4 regions of the Vibrio sp. 1978 genome follow, and region 1 is predicted to be linked to each of the others. Evidence: predicted binding sites of a transcription regulator. Region 1 holds the regulator's gene; each other region holds the start of a gene.
What was found. Region 1 encodes CRP, which controls carbon source genes, mostly activating them, when cyclic AMP is high. Its sites were predicted from a motif close to TGTGANNNNNNTCACA; they were not measured.

Region 1 (7,855 bases):
GGTCATGATGGAGCCATTACAAGGTGAAGGCGGCATCGTGCCACCAACGCCTGAGTTCGCTCAAGCGGTTCGCGAGCTGTGTGACAAACACAACGCCTTACTGATCTTCGATGAAGTGCAAACTGGTAATGGCCGAACAGGTAACTTCTACGCTTACCAAGGTTTAGGTATCACGCCAGATATTCTAAGTACTGCGAAATCACTTGGTGGCGGTTTCCCAATCGGTGCAATGCTAACGACAGCAAAATTGGCAGAGCACATGAAAGTGGGCACTCACGGTTCTACATATGGCGGTAACCCACTAGCGTGTGCGGTTGCAGAAGCGGTTGTAAATGAAGTCACTAAGCCAGAGGTGTTGGCTGGTGTACTAGAACGCGAAGCAATGTTCCGTGAAGGTCTAGAGAAGATCAACGCGAAGTACAACATCTTCTCAGAAGTGCGCGGTCAAGGCCTATTACTTGGCGCTGCACTAAATGAAGAATGGCAAGGCCGTGCGCGTGACGTGCTGGTTGCTGCAGGTAAACAAGGTCTCATGGTATTGGTTGCGGGTGCCAATGTCGTACGTTTCACACCATCACTCGTTATCACACAACAAGAAATTGAAGAAGGCTTGGCGAAACTGGATAAAGCGATCGCGACTTTAGTTTAAGCGCGATATCAGTTTAAACGTCAACGCAGACACCCCCGTCAAGGATCTCTGATGGGGGAATTGTTCCTACAATATAGTTAGGATCTTCTTGCATCTGGAGGGAGTATTGATGCTAGTAGTTCGCCCTATCGCGATGTCGGATTACGACGCACTGCACACTTGTGCGGTGGAGTCTGGTCACGGATTTACATCTCTACCGGTTAACGAAGAACTGTTAACCAATCGAATCAAACATTCAGAGTACAGCTTTGGTAAGCCAGATGTGGCAGAACCAGGCGATGAAGGCTACCTGATGGTTGGCTTTGACTCTGAAACGGGTGAGGTTGCGGGTACCACCGGAATCGAAGCATCTATCGGCTGGGATGTCCCATTTTACTCATATCACATTAGTAAAGTTGTGCACTCGTCGCCAAAGCTTGGCGTTAACAACGTCGTTAAACTGCTTACTTTTGGTAATAACTACACGGGTAACAGCGAAATTTGTACCTTGTTCTTGCGTGAGAAATTCCGCCAAGGTCTGAATGGTCGTCTAATGTCGAAGTGTCGTTTCCTAATGATGGCAGAGCACCCAGAGCGCTTCTCTGAAACGATCTTTGCGGAGATGCGTGGCGTTTCAGACGACGAGGGTAATTCACCATTCTGGCAATGGCTTCAAGAGCATTTCTTCTCTATCGATTTCACTCTTGCAGATTACCTGACAGGTATCGGCAAGAAAGGCTTTATCGCCGACTTGATGCCGAAACTGCCTATTTACATCAATCTGCTCAGCCCAGAAGCGCAAGCCGTGATTGGTCAAGTACATGACAACACGCGTCCAGCGCTGAAGCTGCTTGAGCGTGAAGGTTTTACCAACCGAGGCTACGTCGACATCTTCGACGGTGGCCCAACGGTTGAGTGTGATCTGCGTAATATTGAGTCGGTACGTCATTCATTCCGTGCGCAAGTCAAAATCTCTGAACATTCCAGCACACAAGACTTCTTGATGTGTAATTCATCTTTCGAGAACTTCCGTGCGACAGTCACTAAAGCGGCGTATGACGCAGAAACACAAAGCGTGATGATTGCACCAGACGTTGCGGATGCACTTTCGGTTGAAGAAGGGGATTTCGTTCGCCTTCTTCCGCAGTAACAGACGACAGAATTTAAGGATAGAAACAATGACACATTGGATTGCAGGTGAGTGGGTACAAGGTCAGGGTGAAGCATTTACGTCTCTGTCGCCGTACAACCAAGAAGTAATCTGGCAAGGCAAAGGTGCAACGGCAGAGCAGGTGAACCAGGCGGTATCTGCAGCGCGTGAAGCGTTTATTGACTGGAAAAAGCGTCCATTTGCAGAGCGTGAGGCGATCGTGTTGGCTTTTGCTGAGAAAGTAAAAGAGAACAGCGAAAAAATCGCTGAAGTGATTGCCAAAGAAACCGGCAAGCCAATCTGGGAAACACGTACCGAAGCGGCAGCGATGGCAGGAAAAATTGCGATTTCTATTCGCGCTTATCATGACCGCACTGGTGAGGCGAGCCGTGAAGCAGCAGGCAACCAAATCGTATTGCGCCACCGCCCATTGGGCGTGATGGCGGTGTTTGGTCCTTACAACTTCCCAGGCCACCTACCAAATGGTCACATTGTGCCTGCGCTATTGGCTGGTAACACGGTAGTCTTCAAACCGTCTGAGCAAACGCCATGGACGGGTGAATTGGCAATGAAGCTATGGGAAGAAGCCGGTCTGCCGAAAGGCGTGATTAACCTTGTCCAAGGCGCGAAAGAAACTGGTATCGCCCTCGCTGACGCAAAAGGCATTGATGGCGTACTGTTTACGGGTAGCGCGAATACGGGGCATGTATTACACCGTCAATTTGCGGGTCAACCAGGCAAGATGCTCGCACTAGAAATGGGTGGTAATAACCCGATGGTGATCTCTGATAAATATGGTGATTTGGATGCCACGGTTTACACCATCATCCAGTCAGCGTTTATCAGTGCTGGGCAGCGTTGTACGTGTGCTCGTCGTTTGTATGTGCCATTGGGTGAAAAAGGCGATGCGCTTATCACCAAGCTCGTTGAAGCGACACGCAATATTCGCGTAGACCAACCATTTGCAGAACCTGCGCCATTTATGGGACCGCAAATTTCGGTCGTGGCAGCCAAGTTTATTCTTGATGCACAAGCTAATCTACAGTCTCTTGGCGGTGAAAGCTTGATTGAAGCGAAAGCAGGAGAGGCGGCGTTTGTTTCTCCTGGCATCATTGATGTAACGAACATTGCTGAGTTACCAGATGAAGAATACTTCGGCCCACTTCTGCAAGTGGTGCGTTACGAAGGGTTAGACAAAGCCGTGGCGCTAGCAAACGATACGCGCTTTGGCTTATCTGCTGGTTTGGTCTCAACCGACGACCAAGAATGGGAATACTTCGTTGACCACATTCGTGCAGGTATCGTGAACCGTAACCGCCAGCTCACTGGTGCAAGCGGTGATGCGCCATTTGGTGGTCCGGGGGCGTCGGGTAACTTGCGCCCAAGCGCTTACTACGCAGCAGATTACTGTGCGTACCCAATGGCATCAATGGAAGGTCAAGAGACTGTCTTGCCTGCAACATTGAGTCCAGGTGTAGCGCTATAAGTTTTAATAATAGAGTCGCAACTATGCATTGCGGCTCACCTTGCCGGCGCATCATTTAGGTATGGGTTGTAGTGATCGTTGGCAGAACACGAAAAGTGAGCAAAGACTCGGAAAAGCGTGTTGACTGACTGGCATTTACCGTCACAGGTTGATGGTTGCTCGTTCATTATTCTGGACAACTTTTGTTGTGAACGAGCAGCCAACTTCCGCTTACCTTTAAACTCTACATCTCGTAACAAGGAGTCGTTATGACGCCCGATGTGTTATTTGAATCGCTATGGCAAGATTACATTCAACGTCTTTGCCCTTCGGCGGCTAAAGTGCATCAGCTGCTTCAAGAAGATGAGCCTCTGATTAATGATCATATAGCTTTACGTACCTTCAATATCGCGCCTCTTGGTATTGAAACTCTAGCTAAGCCATTTGTAGCTATTGGTTACAAGGCGTGTGGTGATTACGTTTTCGAAAGCAAAAAGCTGGTTGCTAAGCACTATGAGCACCCAGATCCGAAGCAACCTAAAGTATTTATTAGTGAGCTAAAAGTTGAAGAGTGCTCGCCTGAGCTACAAGAGATTGTGAAAAATTTGGTGGCACAAGTCGATGCTGACAAGCTGAACGATAGCGCATTCTTACATGGTGGACGCTTGTGGGATTTAAGCTTTGCTGATTACCAAACGTTGGCTAAAGAAAGTGAGTACGCATCTTGGCTTGCGGCGCATGGTTACGGAGCAAACCACTTCACGGTGAGCGTTAACCAACTCAATGAATATGAAGAAGTGAAGCAGGTAAACGATCATCTGCGTACCGCTGGGTTTACCATTAATGAAAATGGTGGTGAAGTGAAGGGCACTCCTGAGGTGTTGCTAGAGCAGTCATCGACCATGGCAGATAAAGTAGCGGTTCGTTTTAGCGAAGGCACTGAAATTATCCCTGGCGGGTTTTATGAATTTGCTAAGCGCTATCCGATGGAAAATGGTGATTTGTACCCAGGTTTCGTGGCCGCTTCAGCTGACAAAATCTTTGAAAGTACGAATGGCTAAGTTTTAGGGTTAACCTGTTAAGCTTACTCATTAGTGTTCGCTGCACCCTATCTTATTTGGTCATGAGTAAATAAAAAGCCACCAATGTTGCCATTGGTGGCTTTTATAATTTTGTTCGTGTCACTCTAGTTTGAGATTAACGAGTACCGTAAACCACGATGGTTTTACCGTGAGCAGAGATTAGGTTCTGCTCTTCTAGCATCTTCAAAATACGACCTACTGTCTCACGAGAACAGCCAACAATTTGACCGATTTCTTGACGAGTGATCTTGATTTGCATGCCGTCTGGGTGAGTCATTGCGTCTGGTTGTTTTGCAAGGTTCAGAAGCGTCTGAGCGATACGACCAGTTACGTCTAGGAACGCCAGGTCACCCACTTTTTGGCTAGTTACTTGAAGACGACGAGCCATCTGCGCAGAAAGACGCATTAGGATGTCTGGGTTTACTTGGATAAGCTGACGGAACTTCTTGAAAGAAATTTCAGCAACTTCACAAGGAGATTTAGCACGAACCCAAGCTGTGCGCTCTTGGTCTTCCTCGAATAGACCAAGTTCACCAATAAAGTCTCCTTGGTTTAGGTAAGAAAGGATCATCTCCTTACCTTCTTCGTCTTTGATAAGAACCGCAACAGAACCTTTAACGATGTAGTACAAAGTTTCTGCCTTTTCGCCCGCGTGAATTAGCGTGCTCTTTGAAGGGTACTTATGAATATGACAGTGTGAAAGAAACCACTCTAATGTTGGGTCGGTTTGAGGTTTACCTAGAACCATAATATCTCACTTCCTCTGCAGGGTACGCTTGCGCTATCCATATTTTAGCTAAGCCTGAATTAGGCCTACTAGAATAAGAGCACTTTTTATATGCTGCAAGCTCTCTTGTGTTTCGGTAAGAAATAGTATCCTTTTTCGAAAACGATTTCTTGATTTTAATCGTGCCATGATTGAGATTTTGTAAGCAAAACTGTGCACATGATCACGGTATGAAAAGTAAACATCTTCGCAGGCAGGTTTTTAGCCAATTTTCCCTGTTTCGATGAGCTGTTGTAGGATAGGCCGAACTATGAGCTCCATTGCAAAGCTCATCTTACCGCCGGGTACGACAATCGTGTTGTGGCGTGACATGAATGAGCCATCAATCATGGCCAGCAGATATGGGAAGTCGACATTCTTGATACCGCGTAGGCGAATCACCACAAAACTCTCATCCAAACTAGGGATGCCTTTTGCATTAAGTGGGTTGGAAGTATCAACGGTCGGTACGCGCTGGAAGTTGATGTGAGTACGAGAAAACTGCGGAGTGATATAGTTGAGGTAATCGTCCATGGATCGCACGATTGAGTCCATTACCGCTTCACGCGAATGGCCGCGATCGCGAGTGTCACGTACGAATTTTTGTATCCACTCTAAGTTCACAATCGGCACCATGCCGATTAAGAAATCCACATGTTGAGCAACATTAACATCGCCATCGACCACGCCACCATGTAACCCTTCATAAAACAGAACGTCGCTGTTTTCGGGTAAGTCTTGCCACGGTGTAAACGTGCCTGGCATTTGATTGTAGGGAACCGCTTCGTCAAACGTGTGCAGATAACGGCGCACGCTGCCAGTGCCGTCATGCCCGAACTTACGGAAAAACTCTTCTAATCCCGGGAAGTCATTAGCTTGTGGGCCAAAGTAGCTAATGTGTCGACCTTGCTCGCGGGCTTTGCGGATTTCGATGTCCATTTCTGGGCGAGTAAAGCGATGGAAGCTATCGCCTTCAACCCATGCGGGTTTAACGTTCATCATATTGAACATTTTACGGAAGGCTTCAGATGTAGTGGTCGTGCCGGCACCGGACGAACCAGTAACCGCAATAATTGGGTGTTTAGCTGACATGACAAACCTTGTCGAAAATTACTTACCTGTAATGTGCAGTAGAGTTACTACTGCACGGTCGATATCCCACTATAGCACGTAACAATACCTTGTCATCGAGTGGGATACGGTAAAATGTGAAGGGTCTAAAATTTTGTTTTATGCTGAATATCGACGGTTTCGTGTAGCTCAGAGAACACGATAACCGCTTCACCTTTTTCCAATTGAGCTTTAACTTGATCAATTTTGTCATGCAAAGAAACCTCGACGGTTCCGTAATCCGTTCCTTCGCGTAAGACGAATTCACGAATTAAGTTTTCCAATGTTTCCGGCGCAATGTCTTGCCATGGAATGATCATAAATACCTCTAACTTTTATGATGAGCGGCTAGTTTACTGCGTTCGTTGCTTGGATACAGCAGAAAGGTAATCTGCGGCGATACTTTCGTAATACGCGGGCAGCGCTTCCTCCAACCAAAACTTAGGTTTTAACGCCGTTCCTGTCAGGAAGCCAACATGGCCACCGTGCTCAAAGAGACGGTAATCAATATTATCTGGCAGAACAAACTTCGGTATCACATCATCGGTCATGAACGGATCGTCTTTGGCATGGATGATCAGTGTGGGTAGCGTGATTTGCTGTAGTTTACTTAAGCCAGAGCATTGGTCGTAATAATCTTGTGCGTCTTTAAAGCCATGCAATGGTGCGGTAATCAAATCATCGAATTCATACAGCCGTGTGACACGTTTGATTGAGTTGTAGGACAGCGCCAGCTCGCCATGCAGTAGATGATGCTTTTGTAACGCGTTACGTTTCAGTGAAGAAAGCAGATAACGGCGATACACTTTTGAAAAGCCTTGTTCTATACGGTTCGCACACGCCGCTAGGTCTAAAGGCGCTGAGATAATAGTCGCTGCATTCAAAATAGGGTGGTCTTTATATTGGGCTAAATAATTCGCCAACATGTTACCGCCAAGAGAAATACCAACCGCAACCTTGGGGTTATCAGGAAAGCGTTGCTCAAGGTGCTCTAAGAAGTGGAGGGCGTCAGTCACTTCACCAGAATGATAGGCGCGAGCTTTCTTGTTTGGCTTACCGCTACAACCGCGGAAATGCATCATCACCGACAGCCATCCAGATTGAGCAAATGCATTCATTAGCCCATTGGCATAAGGGCTATAGAAGCACCCCTCTAATCCATGAAATAAAACAAAAATCGGCTTTTTTTGTGCAGGCTCTTGGGTTGGGTCCTCGCTCCACGCGAGATCGAGAAAGTCGCCATCGGATGTATCGAGGGTTTGCCAAATCGGCGTAAACAACGCTTTTTTGCGAATAAAACGCGGCAAAAGCGTTTGGAGATGCGGGTTTTTGATCCCGGCGGCTGCGAAAAATTGTGTCATACCTAACTGCTCTTATGCGGTCCTTCGGTGTCCGTTGAAGAACTTATTAATATAATCCTTTATAAAGATTATAGGTATTCTACAGATTTATGGGCGTTTTGGTGGTTGAATGTTTGGCACCGGAATAGCAAAGGCTTGCTGCAAATGTTCCCCACCGAGTTGACGACAGTATCTCAACGTCAGTGGGTCATCATCATTTTTGAGTAGTGCAAGTGAGTTAATGCAGTCCACCAAATCCGCTTGTTGCTGCTTTTCTAGTTGCAGCTCAAACTGCAAGGTCTCACGATACAAAG
Region 2 (7,855 bases), on a different contig from region 1:
ATTCAAGAAGTTCGAATCATCAAAGGTCTCGATAACCCAGAGCTTGATGAAAAAGTTGGTGCAGGCCTTGCGGAAAGTGTTCGAGAAGAGCTTGAGCTTGTCATGGGTGCTTGCCCTGAGTTTGATTTGGAAATGTTCCTAACAGGTGAGCTTACGCCAGTTTACTTCGGTACTGCATTAGGTAACTTTGGTGTGGATCATATGCTAGACGGTCTAACTGAATGGGCTCCAGCGCCGAAAACTCGTCAAGCGGTTGAACGTGAAGTTGAAGCGACTGAAGAGAAGTTCTCTGGTTTCGTATTTAAGATCCAAGCGAACATGGACCCAAAACACCGCGACCGTATCGCATTCATGCGTATTGTATCGGGCACTTACACGCAAGGTATGAAGATGAACCACGTTCGTCTTGGCAAGCAAGTGAGTATCTCTGATGCAGTAACCTTTATGGCTGGTGACCGTGCACGTGCAGAACACGCTTACGCCGGTGACATCATTGGTCTACACAACCACGGTACTATTCAGATTGGTGATACCTTTACGCAAGGTGAATCATTGAAGTTCTCTGGTATTCCGAACTTCGCTCCGGAACTATTCCGTCGTATTCGCCTGAAAGATCCACTAAAGCAGAAGCAGCTTCTCAAAGGTTTGGTTCAGCTATCAGAAGAAGGTGCGGTACAGGTATTCCGTCCTCTACAGAACAACGATCTGATCGTTGGTGCCGTTGGTGTACTTCAGTTTGATGTTGTTGTGGCTCGTTTGAAGTCTGAGTATAACGTTGAAGCGATTTATGAAGGCATTAACGTTGCAACTGCGCGTTGGGTTGAGTGTGGTGATGCGAAGAAACTGGATGAGTTCCAACGCAAGAATCAAGCGAACTTAGCATTGGATGGTGGTGATAACCTAACGTATATCGCTCCAACAATCGTTAACTTAAACTTAGCGAAAGAGCGTTTCCCGGACGTTGATTTCCGTGCGACGCGTGAGCACTAATTTGCGCGGTTAGGGTAAGCCTTAACGCAAACTAGATTTTAAAACGCCCTTGGCTATAAACTTAGCCAAGGGCGTTTTTATATAAGGATAAGATATGAACTGGTTTAAACGTGGGCTAAAGCGTTACGACAATTGGTGTAAAGAAATGGGGTTAACCCCCGATCAGAAACGCAGTTGCGTCCCATATCGAAAAGACCCTGCCCACCAAGCTGAAGAGAAGAGTGAAGCCCAACGATCTTCTGATTTCCCGCCCGAAGATACAGATAAAAAACGTCAAGATGAAGCTCTTTGATACGCACTGCCACTTTGATTTTGATGTGTTTCAAGATGACTTTGCGCATCAACTTGAGCTTGCTCAAACGCAAGGCGTCGCAAGAATTTTGATTCCTTCCGTCGGTCCGCAAAACTGGGCTCGTATTCAAACTTTGGCAGAGCAACATGCCAATTTGTATTATGCGCTCGGCTTTCATCCGTATTTTCTTGAAGATAACGTTGAGCAGCACCTTACAGAGCTAGAAGGCTATCTAAATCAAAAAGGGCAGCAGTGCGTGGCAATAGGAGAGTGTGGTTTAGATTTTGCCATTGATGTTGATCCACAGTTGCAAGAAAAGATACTTGAAGTTCAATTTGAGCTGGCTAGACGCTTCGAGCTCCCAGTTATTTTACATAGCCGAAAAGCGCACAATCGCCTCATTCAAATGGTGAAAGCGGCGAATCTCCCTAGAGGTGGTGTACTACACGCTTTTTCTGGGAGTTATCAGCAAGCCATGGAGTGGGTCAAATTAGGTTTTTTTATCGGTGTAGGAGGAACGATTACCTACCCAAGAGCCAAGAAAACACGCGACGCAATTCAAAAATTACCACTCGAAAACCTAGTAATCGAAACAGACGCACCAGATATGCCTATACTTGGATATCAAGGGGAGTCAAATCACCCAGCCAAACTCATTCACGTCTTTAATGAGCTCGTAGAGTTGCATAACGGCCGAAAGCAATCGATTGCCTCTCAACTGTGGAAAAATAGCAATTTTGCTTTCTCGATATGTGAATAAAATCTAAAGATGTGGTTTGAAATCGAAAACGTTTTCCTGCTTATTGTGAATTAACTCACAAAGCTGGTTGAATCAATCATGAATCTTATAGGAAAGTGTGAGGCTGGCATTACTTTAATTGATTCTGCATGAGTATAATTGCCCCCGCTTTATAGCTCCATTTTGTAACACGCCAATAAATAACTTATAAGGAAGTCATAAACTATGAGCCTGTTTATGAGCCTAATCGGTATGGTAGTGCTTCTTGCGATTGCAGTGGCATTTTCTAACAACCGAAAAGCTATCAACTTTAGAACTGTGGGTGGCGCATTCGCTATCCAATTCGCATTAGGTGCATTTGTTCTGTATGTACCTTGGGGCCGTGATCTACTAAACGGTTTCTCTTCAGGTGTTTCTAACGTTATCAACTACGGTAACGATGGTTCATCATTCCTGTTCGGTGGTCTTGTTTCTGACAAGATGTTCGAAGTATTCGGCGGCGGCGGTTTCATCTTCGCATTCCGTGTTCTTCCTACACTGATCTTCTTCTCTGCACTGATTTCAGTTCTTTACTACATTGGCGTTATGCAATGGGTTATCAAGATTCTTGGTGGCGCACTACAAAAAGCGCTAGGCACTTCTCGTGCGGAATCAATGTCAGCGGCAGCTAACATTTTCGTAGGTCAAACTGAGGCACCTCTAGTTGTTCGCCCATTCGTTCCAAAAATGACTCAATCAGAGCTATTCGCGGTAATGTGTGGTGGTCTAGCTTCTGTTGCTGGTGGTGTACTAGCTGGTTACGCATCTATGGGTGTTCCACTAGAGTACCTAGTTGCGGCATCATTCATGGCAGCACCAGGTGGTCTACTGTTCGCTAAAATCCTTCACCCAGAGACTGACCAGCCTCACGAAAGTATCGAAGAAGCGATGGACGGCGGTGACGACAAACCAGTTAACGTAATCGACGCAGCTGCGGGCGGTGCGGCTTCTGGTCTACAACTTGCGCTTAACGTAGGTGCAATGCTAATCGCATTCGTTGGTCTAATCGCGCTAATCAACGGTATGCTAGGTGGCATCGGTGGTTGGTTCGGCATGCCAGAACTAACACTAGAGCTAATCCTAGGTTACGCGTTCTCTCCACTAGCATTCCTAATCGGTGTTCCATGGGCAGAAGCTGTAACAGCTGGTTCATTCATCGGTCAGAAAATCGTAGTGAACGAATTCGTTGCTTACTTGAACTTCACACCATATCTAGGTGAAAACGCTCAAGTAATCGCGGCAACTGGTGAAGTAATGTCTGAGAAGACAACAGCTATCATCTCATTCGCACTATGTGGTTTCGCGAACCTTTCTTCTATCGCGATTCTACTTGGTGGTCTAGGTAGCCTTGCACCAAACCGTCGTAGTGACATCGCTCGCATGGGTGTTAAAGCAGTTCTTGCAGGTACGTTGTCTAACCTTATGGCAGCGACAATTGCAGGCTTCTGCTTAAGCCTTGCAGCACTATAATTAGAATCGGTTCTTAATATATAGACGCCGTTTTACATCATGCCCTGTAGCAAGAGATTGCTGCGGGGCATTTTTCGTTTTTCGGGCTCCAAAATTTCATCGGGTGTTTGCCTTAGTCGAGGTATTACGCAGTCAATGGAATAGGGGCTAGGAAATTTTGAGATACAAACCGTTTGCGCTCTATTTGGTGCTACAGTTTTGCGGTGAAACTCTATAATGTATTAATCACAGGATAGTGGTTAAGCTTGATTCTTAATCACGTAATGAATATTACATAATCGATGGGCAAATGAATTGCCCTGCAATATCAGATCTAATAGGCGTTTTGCTTTGTGATGTGATATTAAAGACACCGCAATCATAGATTGTTGTGCCATAGGCCAAACTGGTACTGTGCGGTGACAAGGATAGCAATTGGCATATGATAAATTTTCGCTGTATATGCCGAGTCTTCAGGGAACCAAGTCCGTTCATTAATAGACTGTTTAGCCATTTACTCACATTGTCTCGACTTGTTGATTATAGTTAAAGACGTGATGTAAGGCTGAGTAGTGAATTTTTTGAATATTGATCGGAGATAGAAATGAGCGATTTAAAAGCAGCAGCGCTACGTGCACTTAAACTTATGGACCTAACTACGTTGAATGACGATGACACTGATGCAAAAGTGATCTCACTATGTCATGACGCGAAAACAGCAGTAGGCAACACAGCTGCAATTTGTATTTACCCTCGCTTTATTCCTATTGCTAAGAAGACACTTCGTGAGCAAGGTACGCCAGAGGTTCGTATTGCAACAGTAACGAACTTCCCACATGGTAACGACGACATTGAAATCGCAGTTGCTGAAACAAAAGCGGCGGTTGCTTACGGTGCAGACGAAGTTGACGTAGTTTTTCCTTACCGAGCGCTAATGGCGGGTGATGAGAAAGTAGGCTTCGAACTAGTTAAGCAATGTAAAGAAGCTTGTGGTGACATTCTTCTTAAAGTGATCATCGAAACAGGTGAACTAAAAGAAGAAGCACTAATCAAGAAAGCATCTCAAATCTGTATTGAAGCAGGTGCTGACTTCATTAAAACTTCAACTGGTAAAGTGCCAGTAAACGCAACACCAGAATACGCTCGCATGATGCTTGAAGTTATTCGCGACATGGGGGTTGCAGAAACTGTTGGTTTCAAACCAGCAGGTGGTGTGCGCACTGCTGAAGACGCAGCAGCATACCTAGCAATGGCTGACGAAATCCTAGGTGACAACTGGGTTGATGCTCGTCACTACCGTTTTGGTGCGTCTAGCCTGCTAACCAACCTACTAAATACATTAGAAGTATCGGACGACGTCGCTGATCCAACAGCGTACTAATTTCAATAATACGTCTGAACGGTAGCACCTAAACGGGTGCTACCACACCTCTTCTATCCTACTACAACCATGGCTCAAAAGAGCTTGGGAGGCACTAATGTATTTACCACAAGAAATCATTCGTAAAAAACGTGACGGCGAAGTCCTAACCGCCGACGAAATCAACTTCTTTATTCAAGGCGTAGCGAACAACACGGTATCTGAAGGTCAGATTGCGGCGTTTGCTATGACGATTTTCTTTAATGAAATGACCATGGATGAGCGCATCGCCTTAACGTGTGCGATGCGTGATTCGGGCATGGTTATCGACTGGAGCCACATGAACTTCGGTGGTCCAATTGTCGACAAACACTCAACCGGTGGTGTGGGTGACGTAACTTCTTTAATGCTTGGCCCAATGGTGGCAGCGTGTGGCGGTTTCGTACCTATGATCTCTGGCCGCGGTCTTGGTCATACAGGCGGTACGCTGGATAAACTTGAATCTATCCCTGGTTACAACATTACGCCGAGCAACGATGTTTTTGGTCAAGTAACCAAAGACGCTGGTGTGGCGATCATCGGTCAAACTGGTGACCTTGCTCCTGCGGATAAGCGTGTTTACGCGACTCGTGATATTACCGCAACGGTAGACAATATCTCCCTGATTACGGCGTCGATCCTTTCTAAGAAACTGGCGGCGGGTCTGGAATCGCTAGTGATGGACGTAAAAGTGGGTTCAGGTGCATTTATGCCAACTTACGAAGCGTCTGAAGAGCTAGCAAAATCAATCGTTGCGGTAGCAAACGGTGCTGGCACTAAGACTACGGCAATTCTTACGGACATGAACCAAGTATTGGCGTCTTCAGCGGGTAACGCAGTAGAAGTTCGTGAAGCGGTTCGTTTCTTAAAGGGTGAATACCGTAATCCTCGTCTACTTGAAGTGACCATGGCTTCATGTGCTGAAATGTTAGTACTTGGCAAGCTTGCTGAGAACACAGAAGACGCACGCGCAAAACTGATGGAAGTGCTGGATAACGGCAAAGCGGCTGAGTGCTTCGGCAAGATGGTTGCCGGTTTAGGCGGCCCTGCGGACTTCGTAGAAAACTACGACAACTACTTAGAAAAAGCAGCAATCATTAAGCCAGTTTACGCAACAGAAACGGGCATTGTCTCTGCAATGGATACACGTGCTATCGGCATGGCTGTGGTTGCTATGGGTGGTGGTCGTCGTGTTGCTACTGATGAAATCGACTACGCAGTTGGTTTCGACGAGTTCATCCGCCTAGGTGAGGTCGCAGACAGTGATAAACCTCTTGCGGTCATCCACGCTCGCACTGAAGAGCAATGGGAAGAAGCGGCAAAAGCACTGCGCAGTGCAATCAAAGTAGGTGGTGAATACACACCAACTCCAGAGGTTTACCGCCAAATTCGTGCAGAAGATATCTAATAGAACAAGTAATTACACAAGGCCTACTCAACCATAATAAAAAGCCGAGTGGGCCTAAGGAACGAGCAATGAAAAGAGCATTTATTTTAGTACTAGACTCATTCGGTATCGGTGCAACTGCCGATGCTAAAGAATTTGGTGATGTAGGTTCAGACACACTAGGTCACATCGCTGACCAATGTGACAAAGGCTTAGCAGATAACGACAATCGCCAAGGTGCACTTCGCCTTCCAAATCTATCGAAACTTGGTTTGGCAATGGCGCATAAAGAATCGACAGGTCGCTTCGCACCTGGACTAGACGCAGACGCTGAAATCATTGGTGCATACGGTCATGCAGCAGAGCTTTCTTCAGGTAAAGACACGCCGTCTGGTCACTGGGAAATCGCAGGTGTGCCTGTTCTGTTTGACTGGGGTTACTTCACTGACAAAGCAAACAGCTTCCCGAAAGAATTGACTGACCGCATTCTTGAGCGTGCAGGTCTTGACGGTTTCCTAGGTAACTGTCACGCGTCTGGTACTCAAGTTCTTGACGATCTTGGTGAAGAGCACATGAAGACTGGCAAACCAATCTTCTACACGTCTGCTGACTCTGTATTCCAAATCGCATGTCACGAAGAGACTTTCGGTCTAGACCGTCTACTAGAGCTTTGCCAAATCGCACGTGAAGAGCTAGAAGATTACAACATTGGTCGTGTTATCGCGCGCCCATTCGTTGGTGCTGGTAAAGGTCAATTTGAGCGTACAGGTAACCGTCGTGATCTTTCTGTAGAGCCACCATCAGCAACGGTTCTTCAGAAGCTCGTTGATGAGAAGCAAGGCAACGTGGTTTCTATTGGTAAGATTGCTGATATCTACGCAAACTGCGGCATCACTAAGAAAGTGAAAGCGACAGGTATCCCTGCATTGTTCGAAGCAACGCTAGAGCAAATCAAAGAAGCGGGCGACAACACGATCGTATTCACTAACTTTGTAGACTTCGACTCAGCTTACGGTCACCGTCGTGACGTAGCGGGTTACGCAGCGGCACTTGAGTACTTCGATGATCGTATCAACGAAGTGCTAGAGATTATGGAAGAAGACGATGTGCTTATCCTAACGGCAGACCACGGCTGTGACCCAACATGGCCAGGTACTGACCATACTCGTGAGCACATCCCAGTATTGGTTTATGGTCAAAAAGTACCAGCTGGTTCTCTTGGCCGCCGCGAAACATTCGCAGATATCGGTCAAACATTGGCAAGTTACTTCGGTACTTCTCCAATGGATTACGGTAAGAACTTCCTATAATTAGTTAGGTTTTTGAAAACTAGGAGCTTGATAGCTCCTAGTTTTATGTTTGCAGTATGTAAATGCTGCTTGTCGGAAATGAGAATACTCTGGCATATATCGCCTTAAGCGCGGAGCGCTAGAGAAAGGTTAAGGAAAAGAAAATGGCAACTCCACATATCAATGCTGAAATGGGTGCATTTGCAGACGTCGTACTGATGCCTGGTGATCCACTACGTGCAAAATACATCGCAGAGACTTTCCTTGAAGA
Region 3 (7,855 bases), on a different contig from region 1:
TTTGAGTTATATGCTTCGGTGAGCGCTTTTGCATTTGCGGCTTTAGGGCGAAGATGCAGCGCTTCTCCGTGTCTGGCGGAAATTTGATCAAATCTTCCCAAGACGATCATCTCCATTAACTCTTCCCAGTCATTTCGCAAAATCCGTTCTTCTTCTTCATCTGGTGACCAAATGAGTGGACTGCCCACACGTCTTTCAGCGAGTGGGATTTCTCGTTCTCCTTCTACGGGTACCCAAAGCACACGAGATAGCTTGTTTCGAACATGACTTGTTTCCCATGTAAGACCATGAACACCAGTGAGGGGGGCCACAGAAACAAAGGTTGTTTCTAAAGGTTTGCCAGAGTAACTGATCGGAATACTTTTCAACTCGATCCCTAGTTTTGCGAAATCTTGTTGAGGTTTACTGCCAGCTGGAGCGCCCAAGTGCCATTCGAGTAATTGACCCACCCAACCTTTATCACGTTTTAAGTTTTCAGGAACAATCATATTCGCCTCGGCGGCCAACTCAGCAAAACTGAGTCCTGCCATATCATGCGCTCGTTCCAATAGCTCTGCTTCTGTTTGTGGTTCTGGTTTCATAGTTACAAGGTGGTATTACAAAAAATATAGTTTATCAAACTCCGACCAAATCTACTGTTTAAGATTTCACCGAGGCGGTGTAAGAACGATCAATTCATAACTTATCCACAGGTGGAGGAGGTATTGATAAGATCCTGACGAGGTCTGTATGAATAAACAGGGGTTAAAATGCATTTTTGGGGTTGATTTTGTTGTAATCATCTAAACGAATAGCAGGTAAGTGTGGATAAATAGCCTGTTGGTGGATCTTTGACCGATCTGAGTTTGGTGAAAAGATCATCAAGAAATTGAAGATCGAATTATCGTTGTTTTTAAAAATAAATACTTTTTTATCAATGCTTTATGTTTATTTTTTTGTTTATTCATTTGTTTTTCATTTGATGGGATTGAACTGAATTACTCATTTGAATTGAATTCTTCACAAAGTTATTCACAGAAAAGGTGAATAAATGTGGGCAATGTCTCACTCTTGTGTTGATAAGGTATGGTTTGATTAAAAGATATCCAAAAATGCTGAAAAGGTAATAAATCTTGCTCATATCACATCAGTAAGTTTGCTAGTAATGGGGATATGTGGAAAAATCACGGTAATAAAAAATTTATTCATAGAGGTTAGCCAGTGATAGATGGCGATGGTTACCGACTTAATGTTGGTATTGTGATATGTAATAACCATGGTCAGGTCTTCTGGGCTAAACGATACGGGCAACACTCATGGCAATTTCCACAAGGTGGGATTGACGAAGGTGAAACCCCTGAACAAGCCATGTTCAGGGAGTTATACGAAGAAGTCGGTTTAACGAAAAAAGACGTTAAGATCATTGCAACAAGTCGTCATTGGTTAAGATATAAGCTACCAAAGCGATTGGTGCGTTGGGACTCCAAGCCTGTTTGTATCGGCCAAAAACAGAAATGGTTTCTGCTGAGATTAGAATGCGATGAGTCTCGCATTAATATGCAACGCGGAAAATCCCCTGAATTTGATGGTTGGCGCTGGGTAAGTTACTGGTATCCAGTTAGGCAAGTTGTTTCTTTCAAGCGAGATGTTTATCGACGAGCGATGAAAGAATTTGCATCCTTAGCCATGCCTTTTCGAGAGAGAAAAGCGAAAGGGAAAAGAAAAAAGCAACGTAGAGGATAATCATGCTCAGTCAGCTAAGGGAAATAGTTGAGAAAGTCTCCAGGGTCGATGATGTGCATCTGGCACTCGATATATTGGTGAAAGAGACTTGTGCTGCCCTTAGTACTGAGTGCTGTACTATCTATCTTGCTAATGAAGAAATGCAGCGCCTTGAGTTAATGGCAACTCAAGGCCTTATTTTTGAAGGTGATAGTATTCATATCAACTTCAATGAAGGCTTGGTTGGGTTGGTAAAACGAAGCGCTGAACCCCTTAACCTTGCCGAAGCCTCAAAACACCCCGAGTTCAAATTCTTTCCTCAACTCGGCGAACAGATTTACCACTCTTTTTTAGCTACTCCAATCATTCATCGTAAACAAGTTTTAGGTGTGTTGGTGATCCAACAAAAAACGCCGCGCTTGTTTAGTGAAATGGAAGAATCGTTTCTTGTTACCTTATCCGCTCAGTTAGCGGTGCTCATTGCACATGCGCAGAATCTTGGGCATTGGCAGTTAGCATCTAAACCCACGGTATTAAAAGGTTTGCCTGCGTCTACTGGTGTCGCGATTGGAGAGTTTTGGTTCGACAATACCCAGCCGAGTTTATCGGATATTTTCCCTTCGTCCACGTTAGATAAGGAACGCGAGCACGAGACACTACTGGTGGCCATAGAGCGAGCGTTAAATGACTTTCGCCGCATGCGGAAAAAACTGGACAGTGAAATCAACAAAGATGCGCTGGCGATCTTCGATCTGTTTACTCACTTACTGAATGATCCGATGCTTCGCGGTGATTTGAAGAAGCAGATTGAAAAAGGAGACAGGGCAGACTGGGCGTTACGCCAAGTTGTAGAGTCATACTCGAATCGATTTGCAAGAATGTCGGATGTATACATGCGTGAAAGAGCGCAAGATATCCGAGAGTTAGGGCAAAGGCTGCTCTATTTTCTGCACAACAGTGAGCAAGAAAATTCTGCAATTGATCGTCCCATTATTTTGGTGGCGAACGAACTCACTGCCACCTTGCTCGCTTCTGTACCTAAAGAGTTTTTGTTAGCCGTCGTATCATTAGAGGGAGGCGCAAACTCTCACGCTGCCATTTTATCTCGAGCTCTTGGGGTCCCTGCAGTCATGGGCGCCAACATTAATCCGGATGTGGTGAATGGCAAACGCGGGATAGTCGACGGCTATACGGGTGAGATCTTCTTAGAGCCAAACCGCCAGTTGTTGCGAGAGTATCGCAGCTTAGTAAGCGAAGAGTCTGAACTGTTTGCCATGGTAAACAAGGACCTCGCACTCCCTGCGGTTACGCAAGATAATCACCATATCGAAATTATGCTGAATGCGGGACTCAGTGCAGACAGTAATATTGCCATCAACACAGGTGTTGATGGTGTTGGGTTGTACCGAACTGAGATTGCATTTTTACTTCAGCATCACTTTCCTTCGGAAGATGAACAGTATCATCAATACCAAGCAATACTTAACAGCTATCCGAATCAACGAGTAGTGATGCGTACTTTGGATATTGGTGGTGACAAACCTTTGCCGTATTTGCCCATCGAAGAAGATAATCCGTTTCTAGGCTGGCGTGGCATTCGTTTTACATTGGATCATCCAGACATTTTCTTGATCCAGCTGCGTGCAATGTTAAGAGCGAGTGCAGAAAGCGGAAACTTAAGTATCTTATTGCCAATGGTGTCAGGGGTAAAAGAGCTAGACGATGCCATTAGCTTGATTAATCAAGCTCACAGCGAAGCCGTTTTGCTTGATGATAGAATTCAATTCCCACAAATTGGGGTCATGATTGAAGTACCATCGATGGTGTATCTGTTGCCAACGATCGCTCACCGTGTTGATTTTGTTTCTGTCGGGACAAACGATTTAACTCAGTATTTATTAGCGGTAGATAGGAACAATTCGCGCGTAGCGGATGTCTATGAATCTATGCATCCTGCGGTACTGTTAGCGCTTAAGCAAATCCATGAGGTGTGTGATAAATATCAGGTGCCCGTGTGTATTTGTGGTGAGCTAGCGGGTGATCCATTTGGCGCTCTTCTCTTACTTGGGTTAGGGTATACCAGTTTGAGTATGAACACCTCCAATGTGGCTAAGGTGAAATATTTGATTCGTCATAGCCAACAAGAAGAATTAGAAAAATTAGCGGAGCAAGCAATGACAAAGTCCTATGGGGAGGACATTCATCAAATGATGCATGACTTCTTCATTCAACAGGGCTTTGCGGGCTTTATCCGTGCAGGTAAAAAGTAGGAAATCGTGACCGTCTCTTTATTTTTGTTATTGTTGGCGCTAGGCGCTTTTGTGGGTGTGATGGCGGGGTTACTCGGTATCGGTGGTGGTTTGATTGTTGTTCCTGCCTTGTTGTATTTGCTTCCTCTTGCTGGGATCTCTCCAGAAATGAGTATGCACATGGCCTTAGCCACTTCGTTAGCGAGTATTATTGTCACGTCTGGCTCATCGGCGATGAATCACCTTAAGCTCGGCAATGTCGATATGTTTGTCGTAAAATGGTTGATGCCTGGTGTGGTCATTGGTGGCTTTGTTGGTGCCAATATTGCTGAGTGGATCCCTACACACTATTTGCCGAAAGTGTTTGGTGTCATTGTTCTTTGCCTGTCAGTACAAATGTTTCGTTCCATTAAAGTTACGAGCAGTAAACCTATGCCGAGCAGCCCTGTGACTGTAGTTTACGGCACGGGAATTGGTGTCGTATCAAGCCTTGCTGGTATTGGTGGTGGCTCACTGTCGGTACCATTTTTAAATAAACATGGGATAGAGATGCGTAAAGCGGTGGGCTCATCCTCCGTTTGTGGTTGCGTGATTGCTATTTCTGGTATGATCGGCTTCATCTTACATGGCTATAAAGTGGAAGGCTTACCTTCATACAGTATTGGCTATGTTTATCTTCCCGCTTTATTAGCGATTGCTATGGCCTCGATGCTCACAACAAAAGTGGGTGCGAAGCTCGCAACTAACCTTCCAACTGCGGTATTAAAAAAGATATTCGCGGTGTTCTTAATGTTTGTTGCAGCGACCATGCTGCTCTAAGTTTGTACCCAAGTCATTCTCGCTGAACCAAGCATCTAGAGGTTACTTGGGTATATTTATTTTGTTGTGATAAGAAGAGAATGATTTATGTCTCAGGGATATATTGAATTTCCCAATATTGATCCGGTTTTAATCTCTATTGGTCCTGTTTCGGTTCGTTGGTACGGTTTGATGTACCTTGTGGGCTTTATGTTTGCTCTATGGTTAGCGAACCGACGTGCGGATAAGCCTGGAAGTGGTTGGACACGAGAGCAGGTTTCTGATTTGTTGTTCGCAGGCTTCCTTGGCGTGGTGATTGGTGGCCGTGTAGGCTACGTGCTTTTCTACAATTTTGAGCTCTTCCTGGCTGACCCTTTGTATCTATTTAAAGTGTGGACCGGTGGTATGTCTTTCCACGGGGGCTTACTGGGTGTGATTACTGCGATGTTCTGGTATGCACACAAAAACGGGCGAACTTTCTTCGGTGTTGCTGACTTTATCGCGCCGCTTGTGCCATTTGGTTTGGGTATGGGGCGTTTAGGTAACTTCATGAACAGCGAGTTGTGGGGCCGAGTAACGGATGTGCCTTGGGCGATCGTTTTCCCAAATGGCGGTCCACTGCCACGTCATCCATCACAGCTTTATGAAATGGCGCTTGAAGGTATCGTACTTTTCTTCATCTTGAATTGGTTCATCAAGAAACCTCGTCCTCTAGGTTCTGTTTCAGGGCTATTTTTAGCTGGATATGGTACATTCCGCTTCTTAGTTGAGTACGTGCGCGAACCAGACGCTCATTTGGGTTTATTCGGTGGCTTTATTTCCATGGGACAGATTTTATCCCTGCCAATGGTGGTTATCGGTGTCCTCATGATGGTTTGGGCATACAAACGTGGTCATTACAAAGACGAATTACCACAAAAGACGAAGTAAGGTATTGGTGTGAAACAGTATTTAGATTTGTGTCAACGCATCGTTGACCAAGGTGTTTGGGTTGAAAATGAGCGTACAGGCAAGCGCTGCCTGACCGTAATCAACGCGGATTTAACCTACGATGTTGCGAACAATCAATTTCCGTTGGTCACCACACGTAAAAGTTTTTGGAAAGCGGCCGTTGCAGAGCTATTAGGGTATATTCGTGGTTACGATAATGCGGAAGATTTTCGTAAGCTGGGCACGAAAACCTGGGATGCCAATGCCAACCTAAATGATGCCTGGTTGAATAACCCATACCGTAAAGGTGAAGACGACATGGGCCGTGTCTATGGGGTTCAAGGGCGCGCCTGGGCGAAACCTGATGGTGGTCATGTTGACCAGCTACGTAAGATAGTGGATGACTTAACGCGTGGTGTTGATGACCGCGGTGAAATCTTGAACTTCTACAACCCGGGTGAGTTCCACATGGGGTGCTTGCGTCCTTGTATGTACAGTCACCATTTTTCATTGCTGGATGATACGCTTTACCTGAATAGTACTCAGCGTTCGTGTGATGTACCGCTTGGCTTAAACTTCAATATGGTTCAAGTTTACGTGTTCTTGGCGATTATGGCGCAAATTACGGGCAAGAAACCTGGTCAGGCATTTCATAAGATTGTGAATGCTCACATTTATGAAGACCAGCTTGAACTGATGCGCGATGTTCAGTTGAAGCGTGAGCCATTAAAAGCGCCGACGTTCCATATCAACCCAGAGATTAAATCTCTAGAAGATTTGGAAACATGGGTCACACTGGATGACTTTTGGGTTGAAGGGTACGAGCATCACGATCCTATTCGTTACCCATTCTCAGTGTAACGAGTATCGTTCTTCAAGATATAGAAAAAGCTCCGAATGGAGCTTTTTTCTTTTTTGTACTTAGAAGGTATTATTTTAGTGCACTGACAATATAACGGTGAATTGGGTTGGTCTGCATCGGTTTGGACAGTGCCGGGCTAATAAACTTAGGTTGAGTGAATATTTCTTTACTCACTAATGAACGGATAAGCTCAAAGTACTTCAGCTCTGTTTTCCCGCACAACAATAGTGAAAAGTCATCGCCCAATCTATCATAGGCATTGAGCACCTCTCGGAATCCTCTAAGATACAAGTAATCCTTCGTTAAACCTCCACCTCGATAGACTCGGGCAGTCGTTGTAAATGCTTGAAGATCAGAAGCTTTATACTGTTCTTTTAATAGCATGAACGTATGGCGGAAATCGCGATCCTTGATCATCGACTCTACTGCCAGAACTCGTAAGGCTAAGGTTCTTAGGCGCTTGATACTGAAATGTCCTGACAGATACTCACATAATATAGCCAGCCCTTCTTGAGTGTTGGTATTGGCAGGACAACCTAAGCTCAGGACTTTTAGCGGTTGTTGACGACCGTTAAGCGTAGTCAGGAGATGTACTCCCATTTCATGATGTGCAAGAGCCTCCAGCTCATCAGTGGTGATGTACGCCGCGTGGTTAATTTTGACTCGAGACCCTGAAACTAGTGCGTTTGCTAACATCCCGTCCAACACCTGTATTTCACATTCATACCCATTGCGTTGAGCAAAATTTTGCATGAAACGTGCTATTGCACGGCTATCGTGCTGAGGTTCTTTTTCTTCTTCTGTAGGAAGGTGCAATATGAAATGGGCGTTGGCAATATCTTTGGCGCTCGGTTCCCCATAATAGCGTAAGGAGTTATAAAGAAACTCTTGCGTGCCGATGGTATTCACTTGATCCAGTTTATCTGCATAAGACTGAATTACATCCGCGTATAGCCTCTGCAGTTGGGTGTCTTGAATGTTTTCTAGAGGTAGCTCATATAGGCGTCGCTTTGCGCTGTGGGTATCTACGTTAGTAATTGAATATTGAAAATTAGGCTCTTGAGAATATTTGTTTTTAATGAAACGTTCTCTTTCTTGAGCATAATTAAGAGGATTCACGCTACTGAGGATATCAATATCAGCAACCAGTTGGGTTAGGTTTTCGTCTATTGCGAGTAGCTGATCAGAAATAGCGTCATTAAGCTGCGTCATGTTGTCGACTCCAAATGAGATAGCTCAGCATAAGCATGCTGATGTGGCTCAAATTATCACCGGACAATCGATTTGAACAGTTTAATTATCATAAAAAAGGCTC
Region 4 (7,855 bases), on a different contig from region 1:
CTTCACTGGCTTCTCGATAGCTGAACACAAACGGCAGAAATACGAGGTCATACTCCAAGCCTTTTGATTTGTGAATAGTTACGATCTGCACTAAGTTACGTTCCGATTCTAAACGTTGGATTTGGTCATCACTGCCACCCAAACCGTTTTCCGCATCACTGATAGACTGAGCGAGCCAACGCAGCAGACCGTGATCGCTATCCAGTTCATTACTGGCGTGTTGAAGCAGTTCACCAATGTGCATTAAATCGGTAAGTACTCGCTCACCATTTTCACCCTGTGAACTCGCACCTTCTTCTAGTAATCGCTCGGCAATATGGCGTTTGCTGATCACCGCGCGCAACATCGGCAGCACACCACGCTGAACCCAAAGTTTGCGATATTCTTTGAATTCGTTTACGGCGTTTTCCCACACCACTTCATCGTTATTAAGTGCATCCAAACTTGCTGCGTCGAGGGCAAACAGCTCAGAGGCAAGACTTGCACGCAGCGCACGGTCATTTTCTGGAGTCAGCACCGCTTGCAGCAAACGCTGTAAATCCTGCGCCACTGAACTGGTAAACACACTGTCTCGGTTAGACAGGTACACGCTGGCAATACCTTGGTCTGCTAGCGCTTGTTTGATCATCCGACCTTCGCTACCTGTTCGAACCAACACTGCGATATCGCCCGCTTGAACCGCTTTCTGTTTTTCGCCATTCACCAGACACGCTTGCCCCTGTTGAGCCTGCGTCAAAATAGTTTGGATTTGGCTTGCAGTCGCCTCTGCCATTCGAGTCAAATACTCGCCTTTTGGTAGCGGTTTATCGTCCGCTTCTTGCAACCAATAGGTCAGCGCGGGTTGCTTTTGGCCACCCATAGTCCAAATGCGTTTTTCGGCATTGGGACTGTACTTAACGGGTAAGAACGGAATATCCGAATCATAGATAAATGGACTGTCTGGTAAAGCAAATACTTGGTTTACCGCCTGCACCATATCTGCGCTAGAACGCCAGTTGGTTCCTAACGTGTAGTGGGCACTTACTTGGTTACGCGCTTTGATATAAGTGAAAATGTCTGCGCCACGAAAGCCATAAATCGCCTGCTTGGGGTCCCCGATCATAAACAAACCACATTCCGGGTTGTTCAGATAAATACGGCTGAAAATACTGTATTGAAGCGGGTCGGTATCTTGGAACTCGTCAATCATTGCGACAGGATACAAAGTACGAATACGCGCCGCTAAAAGCTCGCTTTCGTCCGTATCGATAGAAGCAGAAAGTTGCGTTAGCAAATCATCGAAAGAGAGCCACTGTTTTTGATTTTTCGCGTTAGCCAGCATCACTCGACAATGTTCAATTGCATGAGCAAGCAGTGGCGCTTTTAAGCTGATTGGGTTGGCAAGAAATGTTTCAATGACTTCAAATACTGCATGCTGCGGCGCACTGCCTTTCGGTGTTTTTTCCAACAAGACGTTTTGCGCGAATTTCTCCAGCTTGTCTGGATAATCGTAACCTGTAGTTTCCGTTGCCGCCCAAGCGTTTACCGCCTCCAACCACGTCGGCAGAGACTTTTTGGTATAGCTACGTTTGTTAATATCTGAATCTGAAATTAGCGTTAAGAAGTCATCTTGGCTTTCTCGCCACTGTGCTTTTAATCCATCAATTTTTTTCAGATTTTCAGTATGAAGATCAGCCAAACTGCCTTTCATTGCTGGAACAGAAAGGCTTAACGGCGCACCGGTTAAGTAATTGCTGATGTCAGACAACAACGCAGATGGAGAGCCCCATAGCTGGCGGATTTCTCCCGCCAAAGTAAATGGCAATGGGTAGAAATTGCGGCGCCAGTAATCGGCTACAACTTGCGCTTTTAGGTGACTTTCATCGGTCACAAACTCGTTATTAAATCGGCTGCCAGATTCAAACGCATTTTGCGTTAGCATACGTTGGCAAAAACCGTGAATGGTGTAGACCGCCGCCTCGTCCATCTGACGCTCTGCCTGCAATAAAATTTCTGCGGCTTGCTTGTGATCGTCAAACTCATTAAGCAAAGGTTGGATCACCGGATCGGAACTCTGTCCACGCGCAAACGCGATTCGCGCATCATGGATTCTTGCCCTGATACGATCGCGTAATTCCGCAGTTGCCGCTTCGGTAAAGGTTACGACCAGAATTTGGTCGACCGTAAGCGGTACGCGATGCCGAGTTTCCGCGCTGCCGTGACCAAGCAAAAGGCGCAGATATAAACCTGCAATAGTGAAGGTTTTACCTGTACCTGCTGATGCCTCGATTAACCTCGCACCATGCAGAGGAAACGTCATCGGTTCTAGTGGCGTTGGTTGAGGTTGCTCTGTGCGGTCTAACGTATGTAGAGGACACTCTGCACCTGACATTTGATCCATAACGCTGAATCTCTCCGGATTATTTACTAGGACGTATCACCTAATAAATGTGATCTATAGTTAAAAATTCTATTAATATGTTTAACAAGTTGGATAATTTAGAGCTTTGTGAGATCTTTCTCACGGTTATCCATAAGACGTACCGTTAGTATGCGCCCCACGAGATAAGCCAAACCTTTTGGCGGCACAACTCAAATGAATTAAACAAAAGTATCATGGTCCCTCTGACCTTGTGGCCGTACAGCGAACGCCCTACAAAAAATAATGATTTTCTGGCGGCCACCCTACTCTTCCTTCTCTTTATCCAACTGTCTTTTTTACGCTTTTACGTCATCAGTGTCTTGAACCGCTAAGCGCGCACCTTGCAAAACTAATGCTGTCAGCAAACGAACTTCTGAGGCCAACTCATCATTCCAAGCAGGCCAAATTCGAGAGATGTACGCATTACTGCCTTCGCCCGGGCTCATGAAGCCATCATTGAATGCGTCAGCCATTTTCTTCAAAGATTTCTCTTCGTCATCTACCCACTGACCGCGGCTAAAGCCCGCTTCAACACAAGCCAACGCCGTTTTCGGGAAATAAGGCAAAGGCTTAGTCATGCCTTCGAAGAACAAGCGAACCAATTCAGTCAGTAGCTGTTTGGCATACTGCACATCGGCAATTTCTGGGTAGATCAAATGCAGCGCGCCTTCTTTACGATCGTAGCCAATCAGATGAGTTTTCTTGGCATAACCCGACGCCGACATGGCAAGGTGATCGATCCACGCTGCAAGGTAATCCTGCGAGCGAATCTTACCGCTTCGGTAACGAATCAACCCAGATTGGTAACACTGGGTTAGCCAACCTGTTAGGCGAACGTTTTTCTCTTCGCCTTCATTTCGCTCAAACAAAGAGTCAAACGTCAGGTCGATTTCCAAATCGTCTTGAGGCGCACCAGATAAAAACGCCAGTTTATCCACCAGCTCTTCCGCCTGAACTCGGTTGGTTTCAAACTCGATATCACCAAACGCCCCCACCGGCAGTTTGCCTTGCGCGCGCTGTTGACTCATAAAGTGTTTAAGCACCTCTGTTTTTTTCTCTGGCTGCATCAATGTCGCTTCAAGCAAGGTTTCTAACAGCTCATCACGCATTTGATAGCTTTCCAAACCACCTAAAACAAAGGGTTCGTCGTCTTCCATCACCGGTAGTGGCGGTTCAAAGGTTACTTTTAAACGACGATTGAAAAAATACTGCACAGGTAAGCGCCAGAAACGTTGCAACTCGACTAAGTCGAGCTCAAGTGGGAACGTCGCTCCTAACAGATAGTCGTCTAATGCCCGATTAAAATCACGACGAACATAGCCTTGCGATTGACTAGTTTGAGTCAATGCCGCTGGAATCCACTCTTTCGCGTAGCTGGCGTGCATGCCTTGGAACGCACTTGGGCTAAACGGCACCATGGCGTGGGTATTCACCAACGCATTTAATAAGTTGTCGCCAGACTCATCAACGGGCAACGCTTCATCACCACTTAAACAATAGTTTTGGTGGCAGTATTCCATCAGCTCAGAAACCAGAACCGAAGGCACTCGCTCGGTATTGTCTTGGATTGAACGGCCAACATAACTGATGTAGAGCGTTTGTTGTGCAGACAACATCGCTTCGAGGAATAGGTAACGGTCATCATCTCGGCGCGAACGGTCGCCCGGTTTGGTTCTTCCTGTCATCAAGTCAAAGCCTTCTGGCGGCATGGAGCGTGGGTACACGCCGTCATTCATCCCCAGTAGACAAACGGTTCTAAACGGAATAGAGCGCATCGGCATCAGGGTACAAAAGTTCACTTGACCAGCAAGGAAGCGCTGGCTGACTCGTGTGCCAGATAATTTGTTTTGAAGGTATTGGCTGATGATCGACGGCGATAACGCATCATCAAATGCGGCATCAGCTAATTGCTCTTTGAGTTGGCTGAGCGTATCGCGAATGGACTTGAGCGCCATTTCGCCTTCTAACTCAACTGAGAAGAAGTCATCCAGCAGTGAAACCAAAGTCTCTCGCCAACCATCGATAGTTTGAACATGAGAAAGTTTGCTTCGATAAGTGCTAATTTGTTGGATAAAGTGTGCCAACTTGCCCGCCAGCTCTGCGCCCATGCCTTGCACTTCGTTGTACGGAGACAAACTGCCTTGCTCGGTTTCAAACAAACCTGCGGATTCTGGCATCGCGTAGCCAAGCAACATGCGTTGAATACCAAATTGCCATGTGTTTTGACGGGTTTCCGGCAGTTCAAATTCGCGTCCGGTATTGGCATCCAATCCCCAGCGAATCCCCGATTCCTCAACCCATTGTTTGGCTTGTAAAAAATCATCTTCGCTGAGTTCAAAACGCTTTAATATCGCCGGAGTTTCCAGAAGTTCGAGTAGTTCTGATGCCAAACAGCGCGTATTGGGTAAGTTCACCAACTGCATAAATGCGGCCAGAATTGGACTCTCTTGATCGGCGGTTCGGTCAGAAATCGAATATGGAATAAAACGCTCACCCGGCGCGTTACCAAAGACCGCCTGAATCGCAGGGCTGTAAGCGTTGATGTCCGCGACCATCACGATAATATCGCGCGGTTTTAACGTTGGGTCAGCATCGAACATCGCCAATAGTTGATCATGCAGCACTTCCACTTCGCGCATCGGGCTGTGACAAGCGTGTAGGCTCAGTGATTTATCACCCAAGCTAACCACTTGTTTGTGATGACTGTTTTCAATCTGTTGGTCATCTTGATGTTCTTCAAGATTGAGAATATCCGCTTGCAATTGATGGAGCAGACTGTCGCGCTCAACATCAACAAAGGCTTCGATTTCATGAGATTCCAGCTGAGACAACAGATACATATTGTCGCGCCCGAGTTTACCCATGGACGCCAACAGACTGTTTCCGACCACATCGGTGTGCAGCTCATCGATCACATTATCTTCCAATGAACCTTTCAGTTGCTCAGTTTCACCTTGCACTTCCGAGTGATCGTCCTGCCACACAACGTGCTGACGATGTTTCGCCGCCAAACGAGCCAGATATTTGCGATCTCGAACTTCACCCCAATAATAACGACAAGGGTTAGTGAACATCAGATGCACGTCGATGTGTTCACCAATTGCTTTTAGCGCATCCATATAGCGAGGCGGCAACGAAGAAATGCCAAAAACAAACAAACGCTTGGGTAAATGGTCAAAATTGCAGTTAAAACTCTCTAACGTGTCGATAAAGTGCTCATAAAGGTTGGCACGGTGATAAGGAGACTGCCCTAATGACACAGTGTGATCATACAACGCTTGCCATAAGATCGGCTGCCACGGATGCTCATCTTCCAGCTCTGGCACACTCTGCCCAGCTTCCCAACTTGCGATCCATTCCGGACGATACACCAAGTAACCATCGAAAATATCGGCAATTTTCTCAGCCAGCTGATACAGCTTAGAGTGGTCAATGTCATCTTTGAGGTACTGCGCTAACGGCGAAAACACCTCTTGGTTGAGAAGCCCCGGCAGCAGATGCATCAACTTCCACGTCATCGCTTCTTTGTTAAACGCACTGCGTTTTGGCACGTCTGGCAACACCTGCGTAAACATTTCCCAAATGAAAGTAGCAGGGAGCGGAAAATCAATGTTCGCGGCAACACCAAACTCTTTGGCCAATTCCATTTTTAGCCACTGGGACATGCCCGGACTTTGAACCAGAATTTGTTCTTTTTCGAACGGGTTTTCCAGCGGACTGATTCGAATCAGTTCGACAAGGAGTGATTTAAGAACGTCAACTTGGTTGGAGTGATAAACAGTAAACAAATTGGGAATACCGAGCGCCGATTGAAACTGTTAGCTAGCTTAGCACAGCCCCATTTAAACCCGCAGTGATCTCGCGTTCGGAAAAAACAAAAGGTTATATATCACTCAAATAGAGTATGAATCTTCTGAATTTTCACATGTCAATCAAGTCTGACACTTCCATACAAAATGTGACATTCGTCGCAACTATTCCATAATAAAAAACACTGTTTTATACTCCCTCTACCCATAATTTATAAACAAACAAAAAGTATGTTTCGCAAACTGTCTTCCAACAGCGCTTGGCTGATTGCTTTTTTTGCTTGCTTTGCAGTGTACCTGTCGATCGCTTGTTATCCTTTTGTGTTGTCTAACAATCAGAATGAACCGCTAACCTTGTTGCAAGGTTACTATTTGGTTTCGACTCAATATGGCTGGCTGGGCTTGATCGCTCTTCCATTTATGTTGTTGAGTTTATTGCTCTCTTTTCTACCGACTCGAGCATTCAAAGGTATCGTGATCGCTATCGCGATCTGTCTATTGATCATGTTTAAAGTCGATATCCTCGTTTTTCAGCAATACAAACTTCACATCAACGCCCTATTAATCCGTATGTTTTTCGAAGGTGGCGGTGATGTCTTCGATATTTCGTGGATGAGTTGGCTAATCTTCATCAGTGAAATTTCCGTTCTGGTGATCGGGCTCGCTTGTACCGTTTGGGTAAGTAATCAACTGGCACAAAGCCGAGCTAAGTTCGTTTTGATCAGCGTCTGGTTTGCTGTATTGCTTAGCACGCAGATGATTCATGCGTACAAAAACGCACTTTACGACGATGAAGTCAGTCAGTTTTCGAATAACTGGCCACTTTACTACCCGCTGACGGCTCGTAAATTTATTTACAAACACGACCTAGTGGATGAGAACATTGCATCGAAGAACCGCGTAGAGTTAACCAACATTGAACGTAGCTCACTCAACTATCCGCTTGCGCCGATTCAAGTGCAAAGCAAAGAGAAACAGCCCAATGTCTTGTTTATCTTGGTTGATGCGTGGCGCTACAGTGATGCGACGCCGGAAGTCATGCCAAATGTCAGCAAGTTCGCCGAAAAAACAGTGAATTTCACACAACATATGAGCGGCGGCAACTCAACTCAAGCGGGTATTTTCAGCCTGTTTTACAGCTTGCCAGCGACCTACTGGGAAAGCTTTTACGCAAGTCAACGCTCTCCTGTTTTTATGGATACGCTGCAAGCAGAAGGCTACCGCATGGGCATTTTTGGCTCGGCACCGCTCACCAGCCCGCCACTTTCTCGCACGGTATTCAAAAAAGTGTCGGACTTGACCCTGAAACAAACTGGGGAAACAGCTGTCGAGCGCGATCAGCAGATAACAGACAAGTTCATCGAGTTCCAAAAGCAGGATAGCGACAAGCCGTACTTTGGTTTTCTGTTCTACGATGCCGCCCATGGCACAGTATTTCCCGAACCTGAATTTGCGAAATTCAAACCATACTGGGAACGCGTTGACCACATTTTGCTCAACAACGATTTTGACGCTTCGCTTTACCATAATCGATACAAGAACTCGTTGTACTACATCGATAGCTTGATTGGTGATGTGCTGAAAAACGTCGACTTAGACAATACCATTGTGGTGATTTCATCAGATCATGGTGAAGAGTTTAATG

Region 2: R8N49_RS02920 (NupC/NupG family nucleoside CNT transporter) is a predicted target of CRP. The motif match lies at 2,087-2,102, and genes of this name have one in related genera.
Region 3: rppH (RNA pyrophosphohydrolase) is a predicted target of CRP. The motif match lies at 1,032-1,047, and genes of this name have one in related genera.
Region 4: recB (exodeoxyribonuclease V subunit beta) is a predicted target of CRP. The motif match lies at 2,490-2,505, and genes of this name have one in related genera.

The regions. Positions count from the first base shown of each region.
Region 1 is NZ_JAWPOP010000035.1:26,928-34,782, forward strand. It holds gene R8N49_RS22520 (aspartate aminotransferase family protein) at 1-649, shown strand, start outside; gene astA (arginine N-succinyltransferase) at 759-1,778, shown strand; gene astD (succinylglutamate-semialdehyde dehydrogenase) at 1,807-3,264, shown strand; gene R8N49_RS22535 (DUF1338 domain-containing protein) at 3,513-4,304, shown strand; gene crp (cAMP-activated global transcriptional regulator CRP) at 4,441-5,073, opposite strand; gene R8N49_RS22545 (phosphoribulokinase) at 5,314-6,183, opposite strand; gene R8N49_RS22550 (YheU family protein) at 6,309-6,521, opposite strand; gene R8N49_RS22555 (hydrolase) at 6,555-7,562, opposite strand; gene R8N49_RS22560 (TIGR02444 family protein) at 7,650-7,855, opposite strand, start outside.
Region 2 is NZ_JAWPOP010000002.1:208,055-215,909, forward strand. It holds gene prfC (peptide chain release factor 3) at 1-990, shown strand, start outside; gene R8N49_RS02910 (DUF5363 domain-containing protein) at 1,085-1,282, shown strand; gene R8N49_RS02915 (TatD family hydrolase) at 1,269-2,042, shown strand; gene R8N49_RS02920 (NupC/NupG family nucleoside CNT transporter) at 2,247-3,530, shown strand; gene R8N49_RS02925 (hypothetical protein) at 3,889-4,023, opposite strand; gene deoC (deoxyribose-phosphate aldolase) at 4,114-4,890, shown strand; gene deoA (thymidine phosphorylase) at 4,988-6,316, shown strand; gene R8N49_RS02940 (phosphopentomutase) at 6,385-7,605, shown strand; gene deoD (purine-nucleoside phosphorylase) at 7,749-7,855, shown strand, end outside.
Region 3 is NZ_JAWPOP010000010.1:134,177-142,031, forward strand. It holds gene mutH (DNA mismatch repair endonuclease MutH) at 1-581, opposite strand, end outside; gene rppH (RNA pyrophosphohydrolase) at 1,201-1,722, shown strand; gene ptsP (phosphoenolpyruvate--protein phosphotransferase) at 1,725-3,971, shown strand; gene R8N49_RS12155 (sulfite exporter TauE/SafE family protein) at 3,978-4,769, shown strand; gene lgt (prolipoprotein diacylglyceryl transferase) at 4,857-5,678, shown strand; gene R8N49_RS12165 (thymidylate synthase) at 5,688-6,539, shown strand; gene R8N49_RS12170 (flavohemoglobin expression-modulating QEGLA motif protein) at 6,610-7,752, opposite strand.
Region 4 is NZ_JAWPOP010000002.1:255,876-263,730, reverse strand. It holds gene recB (exodeoxyribonuclease V subunit beta) at 1-2,371, opposite strand, end outside; gene recC (exodeoxyribonuclease V subunit gamma) at 2,698-6,189, opposite strand; gene R8N49_RS03115 (DUF3413 domain-containing protein) at 6,442-7,855, shown strand, end outside.